4 regions of the Paenibacillus sp. Dod16 genome follow, and region 2 is predicted to be linked to each of the others. Evidence: a T-box and tRNA genes for the amino acid it is inferred to sense, from the RefSeq annotation. Region 2 holds a T-box; the other regions hold tRNA genes.

Region 1 (5,647 bases), on a different contig from region 2:
TAATCTGCTGTGGCTGACCACTGGAAATCTCACAGCCCGAAGCAGCGCCGATCTGCGGAATTTACTTAAGGAGCACTCCACCCTGATATTTAAGTCCGCAAAAGGCAATGCCGCCTACGGCGCGCCTTTTAACTTAACGGGCTGGCATCGATGGTCCTCGGAGAATCAGGAGAACCCGGCTGCGCTTTATGTTTCGGTTCCCTTGCGGAATACAGACACCCTCCGTTTCCTTCCGGCATCCCGTTTAGTCAGACAAGGGCAATTTTATGCCCAGCCGGAATAATACGGGTTTTCCCATGCCGTATAACATGACTGACAAAAGGACGCTGCCTCTTAACGGGCAGCGTCCTTTATTTCAAAACGGTTTATAAGTGTGCACTCAGCACTCACAAGGGTCGAAGCCATCCAGAAGCATGCTTACTCCGTGCCTGACATCGTGCGCGTAGGAGGCAATGCGCATGATGTACAAAAAACGATTTCATGTATGAACCATTAGCTGTTACTTCGTCTTTTTTTTGCGCTTGGTGGTTACATCCTCTTTCCATAGCGACATGGAGAACGGAATCATGCCGAACCACCTTGTGGTCCAGGATTCCTTCACCTTCGCCTGGCGCCGAACGTCCTTAGGCGTATCTATAAAATGAACCACGCGCTCGGTAATGTACTTGATCAATTCATCGCCGCTAGCCATACGAATCAACTCCTTTTGGTTTATCCACATCCCAGTATCAGTTTGCTCCATTTCGATCAATTCTAGACGCTCGCACTTGAACAGCATGATTTTTCCGCCATATGCACATTCTAAAAAAGCCGAAATTTTTACGTGAAAGAAGGGAGCCATCATGATTAAGACAGCAGGGGTATGGATGCTTCTCTTTACACTGGCACTCCCGAGTTCTGTTATGGAAGCATATCCAGTGAAGGAGCAAGCCATGACGCGTCCCGCGCATGCCGTTCATAAAAGTCCAATTTCGACAACCCGGCTTCTGACCGAAACGCCGGAATCCACCCACTCTTCAGGTCAGGAAATCGACCAGTCAAAACTAAGGCAGCTGCACCCTTTTGCCCATGATGTCATTCTGATCGATGTGGGTCATGGCGGAATCGATGGAGGAACGTCGTATGGTAACATTCTAGAAAAAGATGTCAACCTGGCCATTTCACGCAGACTGTTCATGCTGCTTCGCAAGGAAGGCTATCATGCCGTACTGAACCGCGATGCCGATTACGCGCTTAGCGATGACAATCGCTGGCATCGAAGCTCCTCGAGACATCGCCGCGATCTGTCGCAGCGCAAGCAGCTTAGCAGTGAAATCCCGACCAAGCTGGTGGTCAGCATTCATGTGAATTGGGGAAAGAACTCGTCCAAGCGCGGAGGCATCGTGCTGCATCAATCCGAGGGACGCAGCACCCTGCTTGCGGACACCATCCAGGAGCAGCTGAATCTGGTTTACCGCAGCAGCAATCACATCATGGTAGGTAAACCATACTATCTGCTGAATCAAACCCAAGTACCCGCCGTCATCGTCGAAACCGGCTTTCTCAGCAATATGGAGGACCGGAAATTATTAACCGGCCGCAACGGTCAAATGCAGATCGCTGAAGCCATTGCCGACGGGATTATCAGTTATTTAACGGCCCTGTAATTTGGGGCTTTTTTTTTGCTTATATAGGGTTCTCAGCCATATCTATTAAGACGCCTAGCATCGATCTCCGCAGCCGATGAATAAATGCAGCCTCCACATATGTACAGCCTTCCATACAGGGATTGGAATCACCGGATCCTTGTCTGGAAGGCTATTATTTTTTTTGGCTCTTCAAGATAGGGGCGGACCTTTGTCGGATAATCTTTTTAACGCCGGTTGCTTCACGGCATGCCGAAACCGACTCCGGTTCTGCTGCTGACACTAATACGCTGACAGCGGATTCGGCCGCCAGCTTGATCGTTCCCTAACCAGATCGCTGATACCCACAAACTCCACCTTGGCTTGCAGTTTCGGAATGGTTCCTTTCAGCGCTTCTGCCGTCCGGGTTCCATATTTGCCGACATGGCCAATTGCAATGCAGGATGTTCTCTCTTCCGCATGCTGTACCGCGGTCAGGAGCTGTTTGCTCACGTGCTGAACGGTATGAACATCATCCAGGAATATATCGTTGGCGATGGACGGCATCCCCTTCTCCGCTGCCAGTTTGCCAATCACGCTATGGTAGTTTGTCTTGCTGTCGATGAAGAACAACCCTCTCTCCCTGCATACATCAAGCACAATGGACATGACCCGCTCATCCCCGGTAACCTTGGAGCCCATATGATTATTTATCCCAACGGCATAAGGAACCGAATCGATTGCCTCCTCCATCCGTTCACGAATCTCCTCATCGGTTAGTGAACTTAGAATGGCACCCGGTCCGAGCCAGGAAGATCGTCCTTGCTTCGGCTCCATGGGCATATGGATGATGACGTCATGCCCTTGCCGATGCGCAGCTTCGGCATCCTTCACGCTTGTTGGCAAGAAAGGCATTACCGCCACCGTGATCTTAACAGGAAGACTCAGCATTTCCTGAGTCCCTTTCTGATCATTGCCAAAATCATCAATGATGACGGCCAGCTTATTAACTTTCGCCTCCTGATCAGGCCTGCCGCGTCCGGATTTTTCGTGCATTTCTTCCGTTTCCTGATTGGGAGGATCAGCAGCAGGGGTAGAGGCCACCCCTGCGCCATATCCGATCTGTGCTCCGTACACGATCATCCATATCGTACACAGCAAGATAACCAATTTTTTGAATGCCTTCCGCATGGTTACTCCCCTTCCATTCATGTTCATGCTAATCACACCTAACCGTATTGTTTGAGAAAAGGTATGTAAATATGTAAGAGTGATTGTATTAGCACAGCCCAGGCACAGAAACTTGCCGCCACCGTTGGATCGTCGGCTTTCTTACTCACAGCTGCTTTCTCCGCAGCTCCGCGGTAATTTTGAACTTGTCGGGTTGGCTGTCAACGGCATCGCATTATTTTGGTTAAAGTCTTTCATCCCGCCATCTAAAATCTCAACACAAAAAAAGCTCGTAAGCTGCTAAAAAGCAAGTTTACGAGCTTCTTTATAAGGATGCGGTCGAGAGGACTCGAACCTCCACGGGGGTTAGCCCACACGGACCTGAACCGTGCGCGTCTGCCAATTCCGCCACGACCGCATATCATGTTCATCGCTTTTAGGAGACAAGTCCTTATCAGCGGCGACAAGATATATAATATCACGCTGCACGAATTGAGTCAACACTTTTTTTGAACTTGATTAAAAACCTGTTTTTCGGTTAAAATAAGAACATAAGTTCCCGTTCGATAACCATTTTCTATATAAAGGCGGTGATGTTGATGGCCATACCGGCTGTTACGACGGAAGAACGTGCATTGATCAAGAGTTACCTGCTGCTGATGTTCATTCATAAGGTGTTTGAAAGGGATTGCCGAATCATTCAAGAGAGCGGTGTCTTCAAGAGCCCTCAATTGTATGTAGAGGTTGTGGGGAATGGCGCCAAGCGTGCTGCTGTGCTTCTTCGTGAGGTGAAGCAGGAATTCACCAAGCGGGCGATTAAGGTGTATGATATTGGACAGAACCAGGAAGGAATCCAGGCACGATATGCTTGTCGGGGTTACATTGGTTCGATGAACATTCTATGGCCATCCTTCCGTGAGGAGATGATGGACCGCATGCGAGCCTACCTTGGGCTGGTTTCGCCCGAGACCGAGTCCTCTGAGCAAGCCTATCCTCCTGCCGCTGTTTACGCCCGCTAAATCGCTGCCCTTAAACAGAGAATAACCGTCTCCCCACTGAACATGAATGTTCCGGTTGAGACGGTTATCGCTGACACGTGAATCAATGAAGATTATGCTGCACGCGGGTCAATCCCTGCGAGAGGGCATGTCCCGCACTGGCGGCAGACGCCACGGCTACAGCCTCCATAATCTGAGCATCCGAGGCTCCCTTCGCACGGGCTTCTTCCATATGATAGAAGGTACACAGCTCATTATTGGCAAACAGTCCGATTCCGAGCGCGATCAGCTGCTTTGTTCGCTCATCCAGTTCGCCATCCTGAAAGCAAACGCCTGTGAACTGATGATACGCTTCTGCCATTTCCGGCATGCTCTGCTTCAAATTCAGAATTTCATTCTTGTAAGCCGAGACCTTGTCATTGGACATTTCCATAACCTAAAGCACCTCTTCCACAAAAATTTGATGCGAGGTTAAGTTGTCCGACGAGTTCGAGATCTATGCCTACTCTTCGATCGGGCTTACTCTTGGTTCCTTTTTAAGCTGGTAGCTGTAACGGCGATCCAGTTTAACGACCCGCCGATTTCTGCGGCGTATAATGACCTGCTCCGGGTCCCAGGCTACAACAAAGCCTATAATATCATTGGTCTCCAAGCCGTCCCGGACAACCCGGACCAATTCGCCGGAGAGCCGAAGCTCATCGAGTCTTTCATCGCTAATCATCACCATACCCCCTTCATAAACTTAGTGCAAAAAAAGACCTAAATGAGATCATTTAGGTCTTTTGAATGCGTTGCGATATCGACAAACATCCCGACTAAGAGATGTTCTATATACCCATTAACGCTGTGCCGGCTCGATACTGTCATTCTTCTCGTACCAAAAATCCAGAACGGTTGAAGACATGACACGCTTCTCGATATATTCTACCTGCTGAGGCGTAAACTGTTCCTTCCATTCGAAGGAAACCTCCTCACACAATCCGGCAATCGTCAGCAGTTCTGACCAGGCAACATAGCGTTTGTACCAGAAAAACTGAGGATGTTCAATCATATAGGGATATAGATCATCAAACTCCGTATGTTTACAATCCAAAGCACGTTCAAAATGTACCTTTGCTTCATTCAGCTTCTCAATCAAAAACGGCTCGGTTACAGGTTGTTTCCCCATGGTGCTGCCTCCTCTCTCTTGCCTACCTCTTTATTATAAGCGAAAATCATGGAGGCGAAAAGATTTTGTTGTGATTTTAGGCTGAAATCCACTTAAAATTGACTACGAATTTACACTATTACGCACGGCAAAGGCTAGGGTACAAACGTTCATGACGGAAGTCCTGCCTTTCGGCTCTACTCCTGACATGCCATGAAGCGGTTGGTATATTCCTAAACCTAGCTGAACGTAATCTTGCCGTCCTCAAGCGACGATATGGTGACCAGCGATTCCACATGAACATTCTGTTCGCGCAGCGTTCTCGCTCCAGCCTGGAAGCTCTTTTCAATCACAACGCCAAGCCCGATTAATTCTGCCCCTGCCCGTTCAATAATCTTGATCAGGCCTCTTGCAGCGTCACCGTTCGCGATAATGTCATCAATGAAGAGCAGTTTATCCTCTTCGCCGATAAACTGGCGCGATCAATTCAAGCGCCGCGGCAAATGCAACAGAAATGCCGGAGGATTCCAGCGTAACGACCTTGGTCACGCCGCTCTCTTTAAATCTAGCCGCAAATTCCCGGCCCATATCCATAATTAATGCCGGGTCTACTTGATGCGTCAGCAGGGCATCCAGCTTCAGCACTTGATCCGACAACACGACACCTTCTTTGATGATCCGCTCTTTCAACCAATCCATCCAAAAGACCTCCCACGATTCCTTTGTCG
Region 2 (5,647 bases):
ACCCGCATTCTCTTCGGCCGCAAGCACCTGCTCCAGCTGATCGTTCAGCGGCTGCCAGCCCTCGATCCCCTGATCAACACCGCCGGCAAACAAGATGAACCCGCAGCCCGCAATCGTTGCGGCAAGACTCCAACCTAAAGATATCCTTTTCATCGATTGACCTCTCCTTAACATTAAAGTTCATTTTGTACAAACTCAGGAATATTCTTCGGTTTCCCCACCGAAATCGCAGGAAAAACCGTCATGAATCGGCATCTTCCCCGCATACATTAAACGTAAGGACGGTACATTTCTGCCGTAAAGCGCGAAAGGAGGGAACATACACATGAAGGTCGGTTTTATCGGTACGGGCAGCATGGGTAGTCTGTTGATCGATGCCTTCATTCAATCGGGCGCACTCCTGCCTGAGCAGATTCGGGTCAGCAACCGAAGTCCTGAAAAGCCGATGCAGCTGGCAAAACGTCATCCCGGTCTGACGGTATGCAGCTGTAACACGGAGACGGCTTCTCAGAGCGACCTGCTATTCCTATGTATAAAGCCGCTTGAATTCAAATCTGTCATCAGCGAAATCAAAGATCGGCTTGAAGTCCGGCAAATCGCCATATCCATCACGAGTCCGGTCCAACTGATCCATCTGGAATCATCGCTGCCCTGCAAGGTGGCGAAAATCATACCGAGCATCACCAACCTAACCGGAGGCGGAGCATCGTTATGCATGTACGGTTCCCGAATAAAAGAAGAAGACAGGCAGCTTATAGAAAGCCTCCTGTCTTATATCAGCAGGCCGCTCGAGATACTGGAATCGCACACGCGAATCACTTCCGATTTCTCCAGCTGCGGACCTGCTTTTTTAAGTTTATTCATGGAAAAATGGATCGACGCTGCCGTTGAAATGACCGGAATCGACCGCAGAACCCTTAATGCATTAGCCGGAGAAATGCTGCTTGGCACCGGCAAGCTGTTAACGGAGGAGGGCTTCTCCCCCGAACAGCTGCAAGAACGGGTTGCGGTTCCCGGAGGCATCACGGCTCAGGCTTTGGCACTGCTGGATTCTAACCTGAACGGATTGTTCTACCAATTGATCCAAACCACACACGACAAGTATGAGGAGGATTTGGCAAAACTGGATGCTGCCTTCGGTTTTACGATTAACCGGCCACGATATTGACCAGTTTGCCCGGTACGGCAATGACTTTGCGAATACTCTTTCCTTCCAGCGCCTGCTTGACATTCGGAAGGGAGAGGCTATGTTGTTGCATGGCTTCTTGGTCCATGTCTTTCGAGATTTTGGCACGTTCTACGATTTTGCCGTTAACTTGAACGACAATCTCCACTTCGGCCTCTACAGTCCAAGCCTCGTCATACTCCGGCCATGGCACGTAGGTTACGCTCTCCGTGTAGCCTAAACGGCTCCACAGCTCTTCAGCCAGGTGAGGGGCCAGCGGGGAAAGCAGCTGCACGAAGTTCTCCATCGCTTTGCGCGGAAGCTCTTCCGTCTTGTATCCCTCGTTGATGAATACCATCAGCTGGCTGATCGCTGTGTTAAAGCGCATATGTTCAAAGTCTTCGGTCACTTTCTTAATCGTTTTGTGCAGTGTACGTCTGAAATCATCCGTACCCTCGCCTTCCACGATTTTAGGGTTCAATTGACCGTCGTCCCCGATAAACAGGCGCCATACGCGGGAGAGGAAACGAAACGTTCCTTCAACGCCGTTGGTGTTCCATGGCTTGGTTGCTTCCAGCGGCCCCATGAACATCTCGTACACACGCAGCGTGTCGGCTCCGTATTCGTTAACAATATCATCCGGATTGATGACATTGCCGCGGGATTTACTCATTTTTTCATTATTGTTGCCCAGGATCATACCCTGATTGACCAGCTTCTGGAAAGGCTCCTTCGTATCGACAACGCCCAGGTCATACAATACTTTGTGCCAGAAGCGAGCATACAGCAAATGAAGCACCGCATGCTCCACACCACCGATGTACAGGTCAACCGGCAGCCATTCCTTCTGCTTCTCCTTGGAGCACAATTCATCATTATTGCGTGGATCGATATAACGCAGGTAATACCAGCAGCTGCCTGCCCATTGCGGCATCGTATTCGTCTCGCGGCGGGCTTTCATGCCGGTTTCGGGATCTACCGTTTCCACCCACTCCGTAACGTTAGCCAGCGGTGATTCGCCGGTACCGGATGGTTTAATCTGATCCACATCCGGCAGCAGCAATGGAAGCTGATCCTCAGGCACGGTCTTCATCGTTCCGTCTTCCAGATGCAGAATCGGAATCGGCTCACCCCAGTAGCGTTGACGGCTGAACAGCCAGTCGCGCAGACGGTAAGTTACCTTCTTCTTGCCCTTGCCCTCTTGCTCCAGCCATTCATTCATCGCCTGGATAGCCTCTTCATTGTCCAACCCGTTCAGGAAGCCGGAATTCACATGCGCGCCACTGCCGCTGTATGCTTCCTCCTCGACATTTCCACCCTGAACGACTTCAATAATCGGAAGACCGAATTGCTTCGCAAACTCCCAGTCACGGCTGTCATGACCCGGAACCGCCATAATGGCACCCGTTCCATAGCCGGCAAGCACATAATCCGCGATCCAGATCGGCACTTTAGCGCCGTTTACCGGATTAATGGCGTATGCACCCGTGAATACACCGGTTTTATCCTTGGCCAGATCCGTCCGCTCCAGGTCGCTTTTACGTGCTGCTTGATCTTGATAAGCCTTGACGGCTTCACGCTGATCGGCTGACGTAATCTTATCTACGAGGTCATGCTCCGGCGCCAGAACGCAGTAGGTTGCCCCGAACAGCGTATCCGGACGGGTCGTGAACACCTCCAGATGACCATCGTAACCTTCGATGTCAAAACGAACCTCAGCGCCTGTGGATTTGCCGATCCAGTTGCGCTGCATATCCTTCAGGCTTTCGCTCCAGTCCAGTTCATCCAGATCTTCAAGGAGACGATCCGCGTATTCGGTAATGCGCAGAATCCATTGGCGCATCGGTTTACGTACGACCGGATGGCCCCCGCGTTCGCTCTTGCCGTCGATGACCTCTTCGTTCGCAAGCACGGTACCGAGCGCTTCGCACCAGTTCACCGGCACTTCAGCCACATAGGCAAGGCCGCGCTTATAAAGCTGGATAAAGATCCACTGGGTCCATTTATAATATTCCGGATCGGTTGTGCTGATCTCGCGGTCCCAGTCATACGAGAAGCCCAGAGATTTGATCTGGCGGCGGAACGTATCGATATTCTGCACAGTAAACTCGCGAGGATGTTTGCCTGTGTCCATGGCATACTGCTCCGCTGGCAGACCGAAGGCGTCCCATCCCATCGGATGAAGCACGTTGTATCCGCGCATCCGCTTGTAACGGGACACGATGTCAGTCGCCGTGTACCCCTCCGGATGCCCTACGTGCAGGCCTGCTCCTGATGGATACGGAAACATATCCAGCGCATAAAATTTCGGTTTGGATGATGAATCTTCCGTTTTAAAGGTTTTGTTCTCATCCCAGTATTGCTGCCACTTCGGTTCGATGGCCTGCGGCTGATAGCCGTGGCCGGTTGGTTGATTGTCCGTCATACTCCATTGCTCCTCCTTCACAGTCAAGAGGCAAGGCCTGTGCCGTTGCCCAAAAAAACAAAAAAACCTCATCATCCATAGCGCTGATCGCTAGGGACGAGAGGTTTGATTCCCGTGGTACCACCCTAGTTAGCCAAAGGCATGCTTTGCCTTTCACTCCCTTTGCATCCTTATCGCGGATGAGACGACGATGCTTCAGCGGCCGAATCTGCCGAAATACAGCGGCCGGGTTAACACCATTGCTCCGAGGCGAGTTCATTCCTATCGTCAACCGGTTTTCACCAGACACCGGCTCTCTGCATGATCGAAAGTGGAACGATTGATCCTCATCATCGCGTTCATATTACCGTTTTAATGTGGCTATTATACCCAAAAAGTCCAATCAAGTCAACGAAAGCTCTTCCCCGCTTCTGCGATAATATTCCGGCGTCGTCCCGACCATGGCTTTAAACATCCGGCTGAAATGAGCCAAATGCTTGAAACCTGCCGCCTGGCTGATCTCCGTGATGCTGAGATGCGGATGGAGCCTGAGCAAAATTTTAGCTTGGTTAATCCGCCGGTGATACAAATATTTAAACACCGTTGTTCCGGTAACCTCCTTAAACAAGGAGGATAAATAGTGTTTCGTAATATGCATATCGCGGGCAATTTGCTCCAGCGTCAGATCCTGCATATAATGTTCCTCGACGAACGATACGACATGCTGGACATGCCGCTCTTTCTCGGAGATGGAGTCCTGATCCTGTACAGCGTCCTGGCACCAGTCCGCGATGACGTACATCATCTCCTGAATACGCAAGGTCATCCGTTCCTGGCGAAAACCGGCCGTGGATGCCGAGAGGCGATGTATATCGGCCAACATGCCTTCGAATTCGTCCCGATTGGTCCCTGTCAGTGTCATGCGATGATTTCGCAGCGATTCGAAGGGATCCAGCAATATCGATTTGGCCGTCTCCGAAAGCCCTTTGCAGATCCAGGCCGGATCGAAATGCAGAATGCTTCTGACGTATCTGGAATCGGGCTCAACATTCGGACAATGGAGCGTAAGCCCGTTCATCAGGAGCAGATCCCCCGGTTTCAGGGTGAAAACGGAATCGCCGATCAAATAAGTGCAGCGTCCTTCATGGAAATAATAAATTTCATAAAAAGCATGCGAGTGAAACTGCCCTCCCGACAGCGGCTGTTCATTGTAATAGGTCAGATCAAACGGCGCTTGCAGCTGCATGCGGTCAAAACCTGGCATCATATCGACAGATGAGGTCATCTAGAGAATCGCCCCTTTAGCGATTTTGGAGTTATATAACCCACAACGTAACGGGGTTTTCTCTATTATAAATGATTTTATGGAATGCGCACGGCCTCATTTTGGGCGATGACGCACAATTCTCCGGCTTTGAAGGCATGCTCCTGGGACATGGCATGCTCCGTGCGTTCCAGACAATCCAGGATAAGCTCCCCGAAGAATGGATAGCCCACCTTGCCTTGAAGCTCCATATGAAATTCTCCCTCGCCATTAACCAGGTACAGATGATCACCCTGCGGATGCCTGGCGATATCGATGTATTTGCGAAGCTCGATGTATCCTTCCGTCCCCAGAATAAAGGTTCTTCCGTCGCCCCAGGTGCCAAGGCCCCCGGGTGTCAGCCAGTCGACTCGGAAATAATTCGTGGCCCCGTTGTCTCCCACAAGCGTTGCATCTCCGAAATCCTCCAGCTCCGGGTAATCCGGATTCGCATAATTCCCTATCTTGCTGCTGAGCACCTTGGCATCACGGCAGCCCGCAAAAAACAAAAATTGTTCAATCTGGTGGGAGCCGATGTCACACAGAATCCCCCCGTACTGTTGATGACGGAAAAACCAGTCCGGACGGGAGGATGCGTTTAAACGGTGCGGCCCTGTTCCCATCACTTGCACCACTCGCCCGATCGCCCCGTCCTGGATCAGCTTCCCGGCATGGACGGCACTTTCCACATGCAGCCGTTCACTGTAATACACCATGTACTTCTTGCCTGTCTCCTCGGCTTTCGTGCGAGCAGCGTTCACCTGCTCCAGCGTCG
Region 3 (5,647 bases), on a different contig from region 2:
CCCTCGGCGCTTATTGTCGGGATCGGCTTTGATAGTGACAGTCCGATCGTGAGCAGCGAGCGTTTTTACAACTTTACTGAATATGCTGAAGACCATGAATTGCCGGTCCGCCCTAACGGATTGGATTGGCCGGAAACAGGCGGCGTCGAAGCATTCCTTATGTTCATCGAGTTTCAGCTGAAGCCGGCCGTGGAGCGGCAATACGCGGTGAATCGTTCGAAGCAGGCGCTGTTCGGGCACTCGCTCGGTGGTTTTTTCACCTTGTATACATTATTCACCAGACCTGAGACCTTTTCGCGGTATATTGCGGCTTGTCCCTCGGTGTGGTGGAAGAACTACGCGCTGTACAAACGGTGGGAAGAGGGGAAGCTCCGTTTACAACAGAGCGGACAGCGTAAAGAGCTGCGTCTGTATGTTGGAGCTGAGGAGAAGCCGTCCATGGTTCAAGACGCCAGGGAACTCTATGCATTCCTCAAAGGGCATGATGAGGTGCTGGAGACTACGTTCCATGAAATTGAGGGAGAAGGCCACGTCTCGGTGCTGCCTGCTCTGATAAGCCCTCTGCTTCGTTTTGTGAACGCGTAATGAGAATAATGCCTTAATAATGCCTTAAGCATGAATAAGCATGAATAAGCAGCCTCATATCCAGGGATAAAGCCGGATGATGAAGCTGCTTATTCTGCGTTGCTGTGTATAGGCAGAGAGTTAATCGTGTATCTCCGGATCATCAAGGATGGAAGAGTACTTCGGGTATAATCTGCGAATGCAATCCGGACAGATATCGTGGGTAAATTCAATGGGGAGGCGGCTCTCCAAATAGCTCTCCACAGGCTCCCACTCTTCCGCGTGGTGAACGTGTTTGCATACGGCGCAGATGGGAATATGCCCGGGAAGGGGAAAGCTGTGAGCCAGCGCTTGTTCCAGCAGCAGCTCCTTGCGTTTGAACTTCGTAATATCCGTAAATGATATCATAGCTCCGTGAATACGGCTGTCCTTGTTGATAAGCAGCGGCAGTACCTCACATAAAACCCAATTCTCTTGGCCGTTCCATTGTACGGCATATTCAAAGGAATAATCAGATTGCTTCCCCAACATAACATCTCTTACGGAGGGCAAATCCAACTCACGGAAAAAGTGACCAAATGAAGCCAGACTCAGGGACTTGGAAGCGAGATTAAAAAAAGATGCCCCCTGCCATCCAAACTCAGGGGAAACACCATATCTTCCGGCCATGGTAATGAGTGGATCGTTAATTTTGTCTATGATGCCATCCGGCGTAATGATCATCAATCCTTTGTTCAAGGAATGAACCGCATTATTCCAGGATGTGATCATGGTATCGTAGGGCAAATGACTCGCTCCTCATACTGAATAGACTCATGAGTAAAAGATACAACGATCCATGAGTACTATGGTATAATTTAGGCAATATATATTTGATTATACACGTAAATAAGTGGTTTTGCAAGAGAAAAATACGTACATAAGTAATTTTCTTTCAAAGAGAACTAGGAAGGCGGTTGTTTGATGCAGTCTATTTACCAACGAATCGAACATCTCATAGAAAGCCGAGGTATGACCAAGAAGGCGTTTTGTGAAACCCTCGGGATCAGCACAGGAAATTTTGGTGATTGGAAGAGGGGGAAAACAACGCCGAGTACAAATAAATTGATTGAGATTGCTGCATTCTTTTCCGTAAGCTTGGATTGGTTGATTATTGGCAAGGGCAACCCTACCCGCGTCAATGAAGCGCGTGGGGAGTACGAAGTGGACCCGGAATCATCCGATCTTCCCATCATGTCCGGATTGGCAGAGAATGAGAAGGAGTTTATCCGGGAATACATCGAGTTTTCGGCATACCGGAAGGAAAAACGAAACGATAAGACCTAGCTGCTCATGCGTCTAAGCGACCCCCCATAATTTGGATCTTTACTTTTGTGTGACGGAACAGTATAATAGGGAATGTTCGCTACAGAACATCCCTTATAACATGCGGTAGTGGTGGAATGGCAGACACGCTATCTTGAGGGGGTAGTGGGTGTATACCCGTGGAGGTTCGAGTCCTCTCTACCGCATACTTTATGAAGAAGCTGTTTATCAAGAGGAATTCTTCCTTTGATAAACGGCTTTTTTGTTTGCTTGGCAAGCTGGGACATGCTGTTTCTTATGCGAGTTTGCCCAATTATCGTTTCAATTTGTGCTGCAAGTTTAAAGAGTACATGTAGAGACCATAATAGGGCATGAAGGAGATGAACGAGCATGAAACCATTATACACAGCAGATGTAAAAGTCATTGGAGGGCGTGAAGGCTCTGTTGAATCTACCGATGGGGTTCTTAATCACAAATTAAGCATGCCGAAGGAGCTTGGAGGACCGGGCGGTGACGGAACCAATCCGGAGCAGCTGTTTGCGGCCGGCTATGGCGCCTGTTACGAAAGCGCCCTGGCTCATATCGCCCGAAAAGAGGGCATCGAGCTCAAGGACGTCGTGATCCATTCTCAGGTCATGATCGGAAAGGACGATGGCGCTGACGGTTTTAAGCTTGCGGTGAAGCTGAAGATCGAAATGCCGGGAATCGAACGAAGCCAGGCGGAGGACCTCGCGAAGAAGGCGCATGCGTTCTGCCCTTATTCCAAGGCTACCCGAGGCAACATCGACGTGGAGTTAAGCGTAAGCTAACCATATAGGAATTCGGATGGTCCTCTGAAATGGAGGGCCATCCTTTTTTGTCGGCTTACGATGCGGAATATGAAACTTTTTACATGATACTCCGTATTTCAGTTAAAGCTATGAATTGGAAAGGGGCGCTTAAGATGAGTATTGAACAAATGATAGAGGAACGGTTTGTATGCAGCAAATGCGGAGGGAATCACTGCCAGACGAAAGAGGTCTCGATGTCAGGGGCCGGGCTGAGCAAGATGTTTGATATTCAGCACAATCATTTCCTATTTGTTTCCTGTACGAACTGCGGATATGTGGAAGTGTTCAACCCGGATATATTAGAAGGTAAAAAGAGGGGGCAGCTTGGCTCGATCCTGGATGTGTTCTTCGGTTGACATCACCCCTAAAATTCTTTAATATGACTAAGTACCAGAAAGTACAAACCAGTCATAGGGAATTTAAATAAAATAAACGGGTGATGAACATGCCATACAGACCGCAGATTGCAAATGTGACCACAGCTGGAAGCAATGAAAAAGAAGGGCTTTACGAATTCATTATCCACACGGCTGACGGAACGGATATTCGCGTATTCTATAACCGCTTCCCGGAATGGAAACTGACTGCGCTTAGCCGACTTGGGAAAGTACCTTGCCCGGTTTGTCGTAAGGATTTCATATGCAAATGCATGGAGAAATTCTCGAACGAATTCGACCAGCAGATGAAAGACGGCGAGTGGCTGAACAAAGCTGCTGAGTAATAAACCAATAAGCGTACTTGATCAAGCGTAGGAGAGGGCTCCTGCGTTTTTTCTTGTTTTAGGCCTGAAGGGAGCCAGGAAATATATGAAGGATCGTGCAACCGATAATCATGAGGACTATGCGATTGTGCTGATTGATGGTGTGTGCCATTTGTGCCAGGGTCTGACGCAGTTCATTATCAAGAGAGATCCTGCCGGTGCCTTTCGCTTCGCTTCGCTGCAGTCCGAGATTGGGCAGGAGCTGTTGAGGCAGGGAGGGCTTCGTGGAGATACTACGGAAACGATGGTGCTGATTGAACAGGGGAGGTATTACACAAGGTCGACGGGAGCTCTGCGGATTGCACGGCGTCTTCGCTTTCCTTGGCCGCTGTCGTATATTTTTATCCTGATTCCCCCTTTTTTACGGAATCTGGTGTACCGCTGGGTGGCAAAGAACCGCTACCGGTGGTTCGGACAATCGACGGAATGCATGGTTCCGACGCCGGAGATTCGGCGCCGGTTTTTGTCCTAATCCAGCTTGCTTTAATGATGATGATCTGCCGTACCCTCTTGAAATGTCGGGGTCCCCGCTTGCAGGTAGGCAAGCTCGGCTTCGGACAGTTTGCCGACGGCGAACGGTTTCTGGGGGATGATGATGGAACCGTTGTTGCCGCTGTGCAGCTTGATGAAATACAGCCCCTCTTTATCGAAGGTTTTGGTTACCGTATACACGCCATCACCGACCTCTACCGCATCCGTCATGGGATCCCGCAGGGAGCCGTCATGGCTCCACAGTTCGTAGTGGACAAAATCCGCACCAGGTACTCTTTGGCCATCCTGGGTGAGAATGATTTCAATGGTCTCCGGTTGATGAACGGATAACGTCTCCGGTATGTTTACCTCGGCGATCAGCGGGATTTCTTTTTCATACCGGTTGACTGCTTCGGGACTGGCCGAACAAGCGCTCAGCAGCAGGAACGATAGCAGTGCGCATAATATAAAACGGCTTTTCATGATCATGAAACCGCCACCCCTTATTGTAGTTAGAGTAAAGACCGAATCAGGCATTCAGAAATGTCTTGATCGCCGGTACCCTCCGAACGATGACATAATCGATGATCCACACGATGATGAGCGACAAGCCCACAAGCGGGAACAGGATCCCCAAAGCGATGAGCAGCAGAAGGAATACCTTCATGTTCTTGGCTTTAACCTCGGGTGCTTTTGGTGCCCCCAGTCCATGCTCCGGTTTTCGCTTCCACCACAAGTACAAACCGCTTACCGCAATGAAAATGATTCCTATGCATATAAGCAAACTGAAAAGTTGGTTGACGATGCCGAATTGGGTTCCTTTATGCAGTGTAATGCCCAGGGCAACGGCTTTGCCAACGACTCCGTAATGATCATAGCGATAATCCGCCAACACCGCGCCGCTGTACTGGTCGATATGCATGGTAGCCTCGTCTTGGGCTTTCGGCGGATAGGCCGACAACGTGTACACCCCGTCGGCTTGCTGCGGAATGCTGATGGTGTAGCTTGGATGGATCCCCTCGCTTCGGGCCACATACATCACATCTTCGATTGGAAGCGGCGTAAAGTCGGAGATGGTGGAGTTAGGTACCTCCAGATTTTCGGCGGCCCAAGGCACATCAGCCACTTCCTTGGTCTGAACGACATGGGATACTGGGGCACTGCCCGACCAAATGGAAGGCGGATAACCGGTACCGGTATTGGTCGCCATCGTTTGAAAATTGCTGCCCCACAGGCCTGACCAGGGTAATCCGGTCATGATGAGAAACAGCATGCCTGCCGCGATCCAGAAGGCGGGAACGGCATGCAGGTCCCTGCGGAGAATCTGCTTGCCCTTGCCCAGACGCGGGTACAGGATGCCCGCGAGGTTTCTTTTCTTTTTGCTTTTGTTTTTATTTTTCGGAAACCATAAAAATAATCCGGTTATGATCAGCACGATCGCCCAGCAGGCGGCAAGCTCCACGATTCGGTCCCCCACGGTTCCGACCATCAGCTCACCGTGGAACTCCTCGATTTTGTCCATGATGCGGTCTTTGTCTTTTAGCTCGCCAATCTTTTCTCCCGTATAGGGGTCCATGAAGACGGTCATGGATTCGCCCCCTGAGGTCAAACTGATCTCTGTAGAGCGGGAATCCGACTCGCCGGGGCGGTATTTCGTGATCGTAGCGTCAGGGTAGAGCGCTTTAACTTGTACGACCAGCTTGCTGGGCGTTACCC
Region 4 (5,647 bases), on a different contig from region 2:
AATCAATCAAATGAGTAGGTCTATCGGACCAATACGTCCGACTTATAAATCAGGTAACAACGAAATGGAAACAATTGTTTTATGATTGGCTATTGAAAAGTGAGTGTCGAATATTGTAGTATTGTGTTAAAAAAAAATCGGAGGAATTATGCCTACACAACTGCAGCAAGAAAAACACTCCATTGAGGCGTGGTCCCTGATCAATCGTAAATATTTGGGGAAAGGTGTGCGAGTCAAGCGCTTTCGCCGGCCGACCCGCTGCCAAATTCGCAACCGCGTCCTACTAGCCGTACTTATGGCCAACGATATCAAATTGTCGCAATTGGCCGAGGAACTGGGAGTATCCTCCCGTAGTGTCAGCGCCTGGGTATATGAGGGACGCGTTCCCGGAAAAAACAACCTGGAGAGGGCCTGCGACTATTTGGGTTATCCCCGTCACATTCTCTTCAGGGAGGAACTGCTGGACAAGTCACCTTTAATCTGCCAGCCGGCACCTTCCCGCTTCATGAAACGCACCCTGACACGCTCACCCGTTAGCAATCGGATTCTGACAGGCCTGTGCATGGTTCATGACTTGTCGGTAAGCGATGTTAGCCGCTGGATCGGCGTACATCCCGGCACATTCCGCAAATGGCTGCACCAGGGCACCGTACCATCCGCAGCGTTCCAGGAAAAAGCGGAACAGTTCTTCCGGATCCCTAAATCTGTTCTATTTGCAGATTGCGCACTAAAGCAAAATTCATAATTAAAACTGCTGTTATAACGTAACCATACTTATGATTCCAACCAATGCTCAGCTTGCCGGGTCGATCCGGCTAAGCCGGGCTTGTTTTCTGTAATGGCATATTTCCAGACGATCAGGGAATACAAGTAACATTCCGTTCGCATCATCCAACAATTGAGGTGAGTGAGTATGAGGTTACGTCATAAGCAGATTGGCGCTGCACTGGGATTGCTCACCGGAACAACCATGGGAAGCGGTATTGGATTCCTGCTTGGTTGGCACTCCTTTAATCTGATCGTCCTGGTGGCCCTCTTCGGCTTATTCGGAGTTGCCGCTGGTCTATGGCTGGGCTCACGAATGATATTCAAAGAGCTGCCTTAATGAACGATATGATGTTTATCGTTCTGCCTCTTTCTTGCTGAGATTGGAGGCATAACCACAAAAAGAAGACCGGAGAGCTCCGGTCTTCTTTGTTATGAATCAGTTATGGGGTTTCGTGTTAACAACATACAACGATCCTGAAACAGCCTCTTCGTTCTTGGGAGCTCCTTCAGCTTCATCGGTGATAGCTCCCGTGGCAGGACTGCTGGCGGTCGTATCCGGTATATCCAGGTTGCTCCAGGTTTGGCCCCCGTCCTCGGTTTTGGCTTGCCCGCTGAATCCTGTTTCAGGCGAAATGAAATGAAGAAATCCGGCATTCGGCGTGCTTCCAATCCGAATCCACGTCTCACCGCCATCCGTTGTGCGGTACAGATCGTTATTCTCCATCACAGTCCAGGCCTGCTTGCCATTCAGTGCAAAGATTTGGCGTACGGTGCCTTTTGGCTGAGCCTGAACCTCCCATTCCGTGCCACCGTTATCACTAAAAGCAATCCAGCCTTCTCCACCAATCCAGCCCGAGCTATGATTAATGTGCCGGACCGCCGTCACATCTGCTAAATCCACATCGGGTTCAGCGGCCTGATTATCTGGAGCAACGTCCGTATCATTCTGTTCTGCGACCGCACCGCTTCCTGCGGCGTCGCTCCCTCCACCTAAATGATCTTCTGATCCGGAAGAGAGCTCTGTCTTCTGAGTATCCTCCTTCGAAGCTTCCACCGATCGCTCAGCCACATACCCCTCATCCGATGGTTGACATCCAACAGACAAACTCACAGCTACGAGCATCAACAAAATAAAGCCCAGCCCTTTTCGAGGTTTTCTCACAGGATCACACCCCTTGTATTCAAAATAACCCGCCAGTGACTTCTGCTAACAGGCCAAATATTATAAATCCACTCCATTCACCCTAAAGCTGAACGGTTCCTCCAGTTTAGTATAACGCGATTTCCACATGAAGAGGAACGAAAAAAGCTGTTCTTCAAGTTAAATTTCACTTGAAAAACAGCTTTGCTTCATAGATGCGGTCGAGAGGACTCGAACCTCCACGGGGGTTAGCCCACACGGACCTGAACCGTGCGCGTCTGCCAATTCCGCCACGACCGCATGTTATGTAAGTCGTGATCGAGTTGATCACCGTAATTAAGAGTATATAATGCACAAAGTTAAAAAGCAAGCATTTTTTAAAAAAATTGTCGAAACCATCAGACTTCATATGGTTTCGACAGAACAGGTCTATTCTCAGATCGTCCATTGATCATGTATCACGCCAGATAACACCCAATCCTCCCCATATTGTTCAAATACAAGCCGGAGGCTTTCCCAATCCATCCCCGCATAATCAGGATGAACTCCTTCGTAATAATACTCGACGATGACAGCTGCCTTATACTGGCTGCTTGCATTATTCAGCGTATTTCCTTCGCTCTTGGATTGGTTGTAACCGATCCATGGCGCAGCGGCAAAATCAAGGGTATAGACGAATTTATGATAATAGCTCTCAAAATTCATGGAGATCGGTTCTCCGCTGCCATCATACTCGCCCCAGCGGTATAAGGTGTCGTGGTTAAATCCATTCCCCAGCTGCTGCTTGCTAAGTGTGACATCCTTCTGCCGATCAACATGCGCATAAGGGGAGAAGGTAATCCCGTTTGGATGAGCCAGCTCGGCAAGCTTCTCAAAATCCTTGTTTTTCAAAAGTGTTATCGCCTGATTACTCTTCTTGGACAGGGCAGCTTCTGCCTCCTTCGGTGTGAGCAGCGGATAGATCAACGCTTCTTTAACCTGGTTATTCCAGACAACCTTGCCTCCAAGACCCTCTGCCGAGAAGCGGAGCGGGATATAAACACGTCCCTCCTTGAGCAGAGGCGGGGCATCCAGAGTTACAGCTTTGCTGTCCTTAACGGCGTGATTCTGTCCCACGGTGTAGCTTGTCGTATGTTTACCATTACTCACAATGGCCGTCTGCTTGGCTTGATCCCAGCGAACTTCGGCTCCCATCGATCTTGAAATGCCGCGGAAAGGCACCATCACCCTGCCGTTATGAATAAAAGGAGGCGATTCCAGCAGAAGCCGACCTCCATTCACTCGAACTTCGATAGGTCTGCCTGAGGATGTGTCCGCAGCCCAAACTTCTCGTCCATATGACATGTAACCGGTTATCCCTATCACTGCCGTCATGATACCGGCCAGCAGCCTTCTCACGCCTTGACGTTTCTTCATCACAAGCTCTCCCTCCCTAAGCTAAACTTCACTATCCATTTCCATTATAAAAGATCTATAACCCTTAGGCCCATCCATAAACGGCATTTTGCTATTCTTCTGTTCCTGTCGGTTCATATACGCCCCTTTTCAACGCTTGGTTCGATTGGATACAACTCTCCTTTGTATGTTTATTGAATAAACCCTTCATACTAATACAACATTGTCATGGATTGGCAAGTCATAAACCATAGGAAATGCGAGGAAGTAACGATGTATATCAAAAAATATGCGATCACCCTGCTGTTAGGTACTCTCTGTCTGTCTTATACCGTGCTTACAGATTGTCTGTTCGGGTTCCCATGGTACAACTTTATGATCAATTGGCAGTTCACTCTATTCTCCATCGTAGAGAAGCTGACGGTTACGGTGCTGCTATGCCTCCTGATCCTTCCTGATTGTTACCGAGCATTCAAAAATAAAAAGCCCCGTGATTCAAGCCAAAGCCCTGGAAACGCGGGACATGGTTCATGAACCGGAGCTAGAGTCGGACTTTGTCTTTCCCTTGGAGCTTGCTCTGCGAATCAAACCGATCACGACAAGCACCAAAGGTACAGCGATTGAAAATATAGGGAGAACCATATATAGGTGCTGGCTTCCTTTCATGAGATGCTCGCTATACGAACGGGAGAGAATCATCGAGTTCCCGAGCATGATTAAAGCGAAAGGATAAATCAATTTTTGAAAGGGAATGTTGAACAGCTCGGATGCAGAGATCAATGCGGCATAATAATACAGACTTATTTTAAAAAACACACCAATAATCAGAACCATCACGATCAAAATTTCCGTCCGCTCAATGAACTCCGAAATATTGGCTTTTCCGACCATCGTCAGCAGAGGAAAAACCGAACGCTCCGTAATATTCTCGCCAAGGACGGAAATGGTAACGGCAGAGGTTAGCGCCAGTATCATTCCGCTGAATAAAATAGCCAAATACCCTGCCTTAATCCCGCTCTTCTGCCGGCTCAGATGTGGAAGGAGGACCGTAGCAACAATCAGCTCACCATACGGAAAATGCATATTTTTTTTCAATACAGATTCAATGATCGGTTGCATGCCGTTGCCAAGGACGGGTAGCAGGCGATCGACTTCCACGATCGCGGAAAATACGATAACCAGAGCGCTGAATACGCTGATCAGCAGAACAATCGCCAAGAAAATCAAAGCGGTGCGCCCAAGCACCTCCAATCCTTGATGCAGCACAAAAGCGACGGTCATCACCATGATCAAATTGACAATGAGGAGCGGGGTCTCCTTAAGGGCTGCCGATGCCATTACCAACAACCCTCCATCTACGATATCTCTGGAGCCTGTATACAGGTAAAACACGCAGTAAGATACTCCCACCAATCCCCCTAAATATTTCCCAAGCAATATTCGATAATAAACCGTAGGCAGATGATCAGGAAACATGGTGTACAAATAAGCATTCAGCGAATACATCATCGCCCCGATCACCATGCCAATCAGCAGCCCAATCCAGGAATCCTTACCGGCCTGCAGTCCCATGTTCACGACAAGCGTCGTTCCGAACTGAAATAGAACCAGCAACGAGAAGAACTGCAGCGGACTGATTTTCACCTTCACCTTTAAGCTCCCCTTTATTCGGTGTTCATGTTGTATTTAAAGGAACGATCTTTCATCTGAGAGTTACGCACAACCGATTTCACATGATATTCCACTTCCAATTGCGGAAAGATGACATCCCATCGACCCTTCATTTTGTGCCAGGCTTCTGGTCTGGCGCGTTCTACCGTTTGACCGAATTCGAGGATATCACTATTCGCTTCCTGACACTTCTTCACGGCTAGTTTCAGAATGCGACCCACCTCTTTATTAGCAGCTGCTTCGAGCGTCTTCATCGAATGCGGATTTCTCAGGTCGATGTCGCTCATCACTTCCCGGATCGAGAAGTTAGGCTCAACGAATATGTGGATAACGGGTTGAAGCGGTTCTATAAATTTCACTTCCAGCCGGGTCTTCGATCGCATGACATCCAATGCAATTTCGCCTTGTCCATGTTCAAGGCTTATATTTAATGGCGTTGTATGCATTTTATTTTTGATCCACACGGTTCCCCTGCTCTCTTCCCTGGTCATCCAATCTTTAAGCTTGTCTCCCTTAAAAATAGCCAGATTGGAAATAACACCCAGACCTGCACTCTCCGAGCTTTCTAGATTGGATTTCTTTACGGCTTGCTGGACATCTCCTTCGATCATGACGCCGTTAATGACAGGTCCGCCACCGGGAACTAGCAGATCCCGAATGACATCGTCTACT

What was found. A T-box is a leader RNA that pairs with one kind of tRNA and senses whether it is charged. The one in region 2 lies ahead of leuS (leucine--tRNA ligase), so its partner is inferred to be a tRNA-Leu.
Region 1: it encodes a tRNA-Leu, which carries the amino acid that the T-box ahead of leuS (leucine--tRNA ligase) is inferred to sense. The anticodon was not compared.
Region 3: it encodes a tRNA-Leu, which carries the amino acid that the T-box ahead of leuS (leucine--tRNA ligase) is inferred to sense. The anticodon was not compared.
Region 4: it encodes a tRNA-Leu, which carries the amino acid that the T-box ahead of leuS (leucine--tRNA ligase) is inferred to sense. The anticodon was not compared.

What each region holds. Positions count from the first base shown of each region.
Region 1 is NZ_JBNDYG010000003.1:69,025-74,671, forward strand. Features, by position in the region: gene ACPV3A_RS02350 (hypothetical protein) at 1-283, shown strand, start outside; gene ACPV3A_RS02355 (YqzE family protein) at 500-691, opposite strand; gene ACPV3A_RS02360 (N-acetylmuramoyl-L-alanine amidase) at 843-1,646, shown strand; gene ACPV3A_RS02365 (divergent polysaccharide deacetylase family protein) at 1,908-2,795, opposite strand; tRNA gene ACPV3A_RS02370 (tRNA-Leu) at 3,109-3,192, opposite strand; gene ACPV3A_RS02375 (hypothetical protein) at 3,374-3,793, shown strand; gene ACPV3A_RS02380 (carboxymuconolactone decarboxylase family protein) at 3,876-4,205, opposite strand; gene ACPV3A_RS02385 (hypothetical protein) at 4,275-4,493, opposite strand; gene ACPV3A_RS02390 (hypothetical protein) at 4,611-4,940, opposite strand; partial or broken gene ACPV3A_RS02395 (xanthine phosphoribosyltransferase) at 5,159-5,618, opposite strand.
Region 2 is NZ_JBNDYG010000013.1:89,861-95,507, reverse strand. Features, by position in the region: gene ACPV3A_RS12455 (ComEA family DNA-binding protein) at 1-153, opposite strand, end outside; gene comER (late competence protein ComER) at 326-1,168, shown strand; gene leuS (leucine--tRNA ligase) at 1,149-3,590, opposite strand; T-box leader at 3,680-3,932, opposite strand; gene ACPV3A_RS12440 (AraC family transcriptional regulator) at 3,973-4,854, opposite strand; gene ACPV3A_RS12435 (Gfo/Idh/MocA family protein) at 4,932-5,647, opposite strand, start outside.
Region 3 is NZ_JBNDYG010000006.1:129,680-135,326, forward strand. Features, by position in the region: gene ACPV3A_RS07720 (alpha/beta hydrolase) at 1-585, shown strand, start outside; gene ACPV3A_RS07725 (PAS domain-containing protein) at 706-1,350, opposite strand; gene ACPV3A_RS07730 (helix-turn-helix domain-containing protein) at 1,528-1,890, shown strand; tRNA gene ACPV3A_RS07735 (tRNA-Leu) at 1,993-2,075, shown strand; gene ACPV3A_RS07740 (organic hydroperoxide resistance protein) at 2,260-2,679, shown strand; gene ACPV3A_RS07745 (zinc ribbon domain-containing protein) at 2,814-3,056, shown strand; gene ACPV3A_RS07750 (hypothetical protein) at 3,146-3,421, shown strand; gene ACPV3A_RS07755 (thiol-disulfide oxidoreductase DCC family protein) at 3,507-3,932, shown strand; gene ACPV3A_RS07760 (FixH family protein) at 3,944-4,420, opposite strand; gene ACPV3A_RS07765 (PepSY-associated TM helix domain-containing protein) at 4,461-5,647, opposite strand, start outside.
Region 4 is NZ_JBNDYG010000003.1:163,283-168,929, forward strand. Features, by position in the region: gene ACPV3A_RS02815 (helix-turn-helix domain-containing protein) at 149-745, shown strand; gene ACPV3A_RS02820 (hypothetical protein) at 914-1,105, shown strand; gene ACPV3A_RS02825 (WD40/YVTN/BNR-like repeat-containing protein) at 1,205-1,930, opposite strand; tRNA gene ACPV3A_RS02830 (tRNA-Leu) at 2,126-2,209, opposite strand; gene ACPV3A_RS02835 (copper amine oxidase N-terminal domain-containing protein) at 2,345-3,325, opposite strand; gene ACPV3A_RS02840 (hypothetical protein) at 3,578-3,838, shown strand; gene ACPV3A_RS02845 (GerAB/ArcD/ProY family transporter) at 3,833-4,954, opposite strand; gene ACPV3A_RS02850 (Ger(x)C family spore germination protein) at 4,969-5,647, opposite strand, start outside.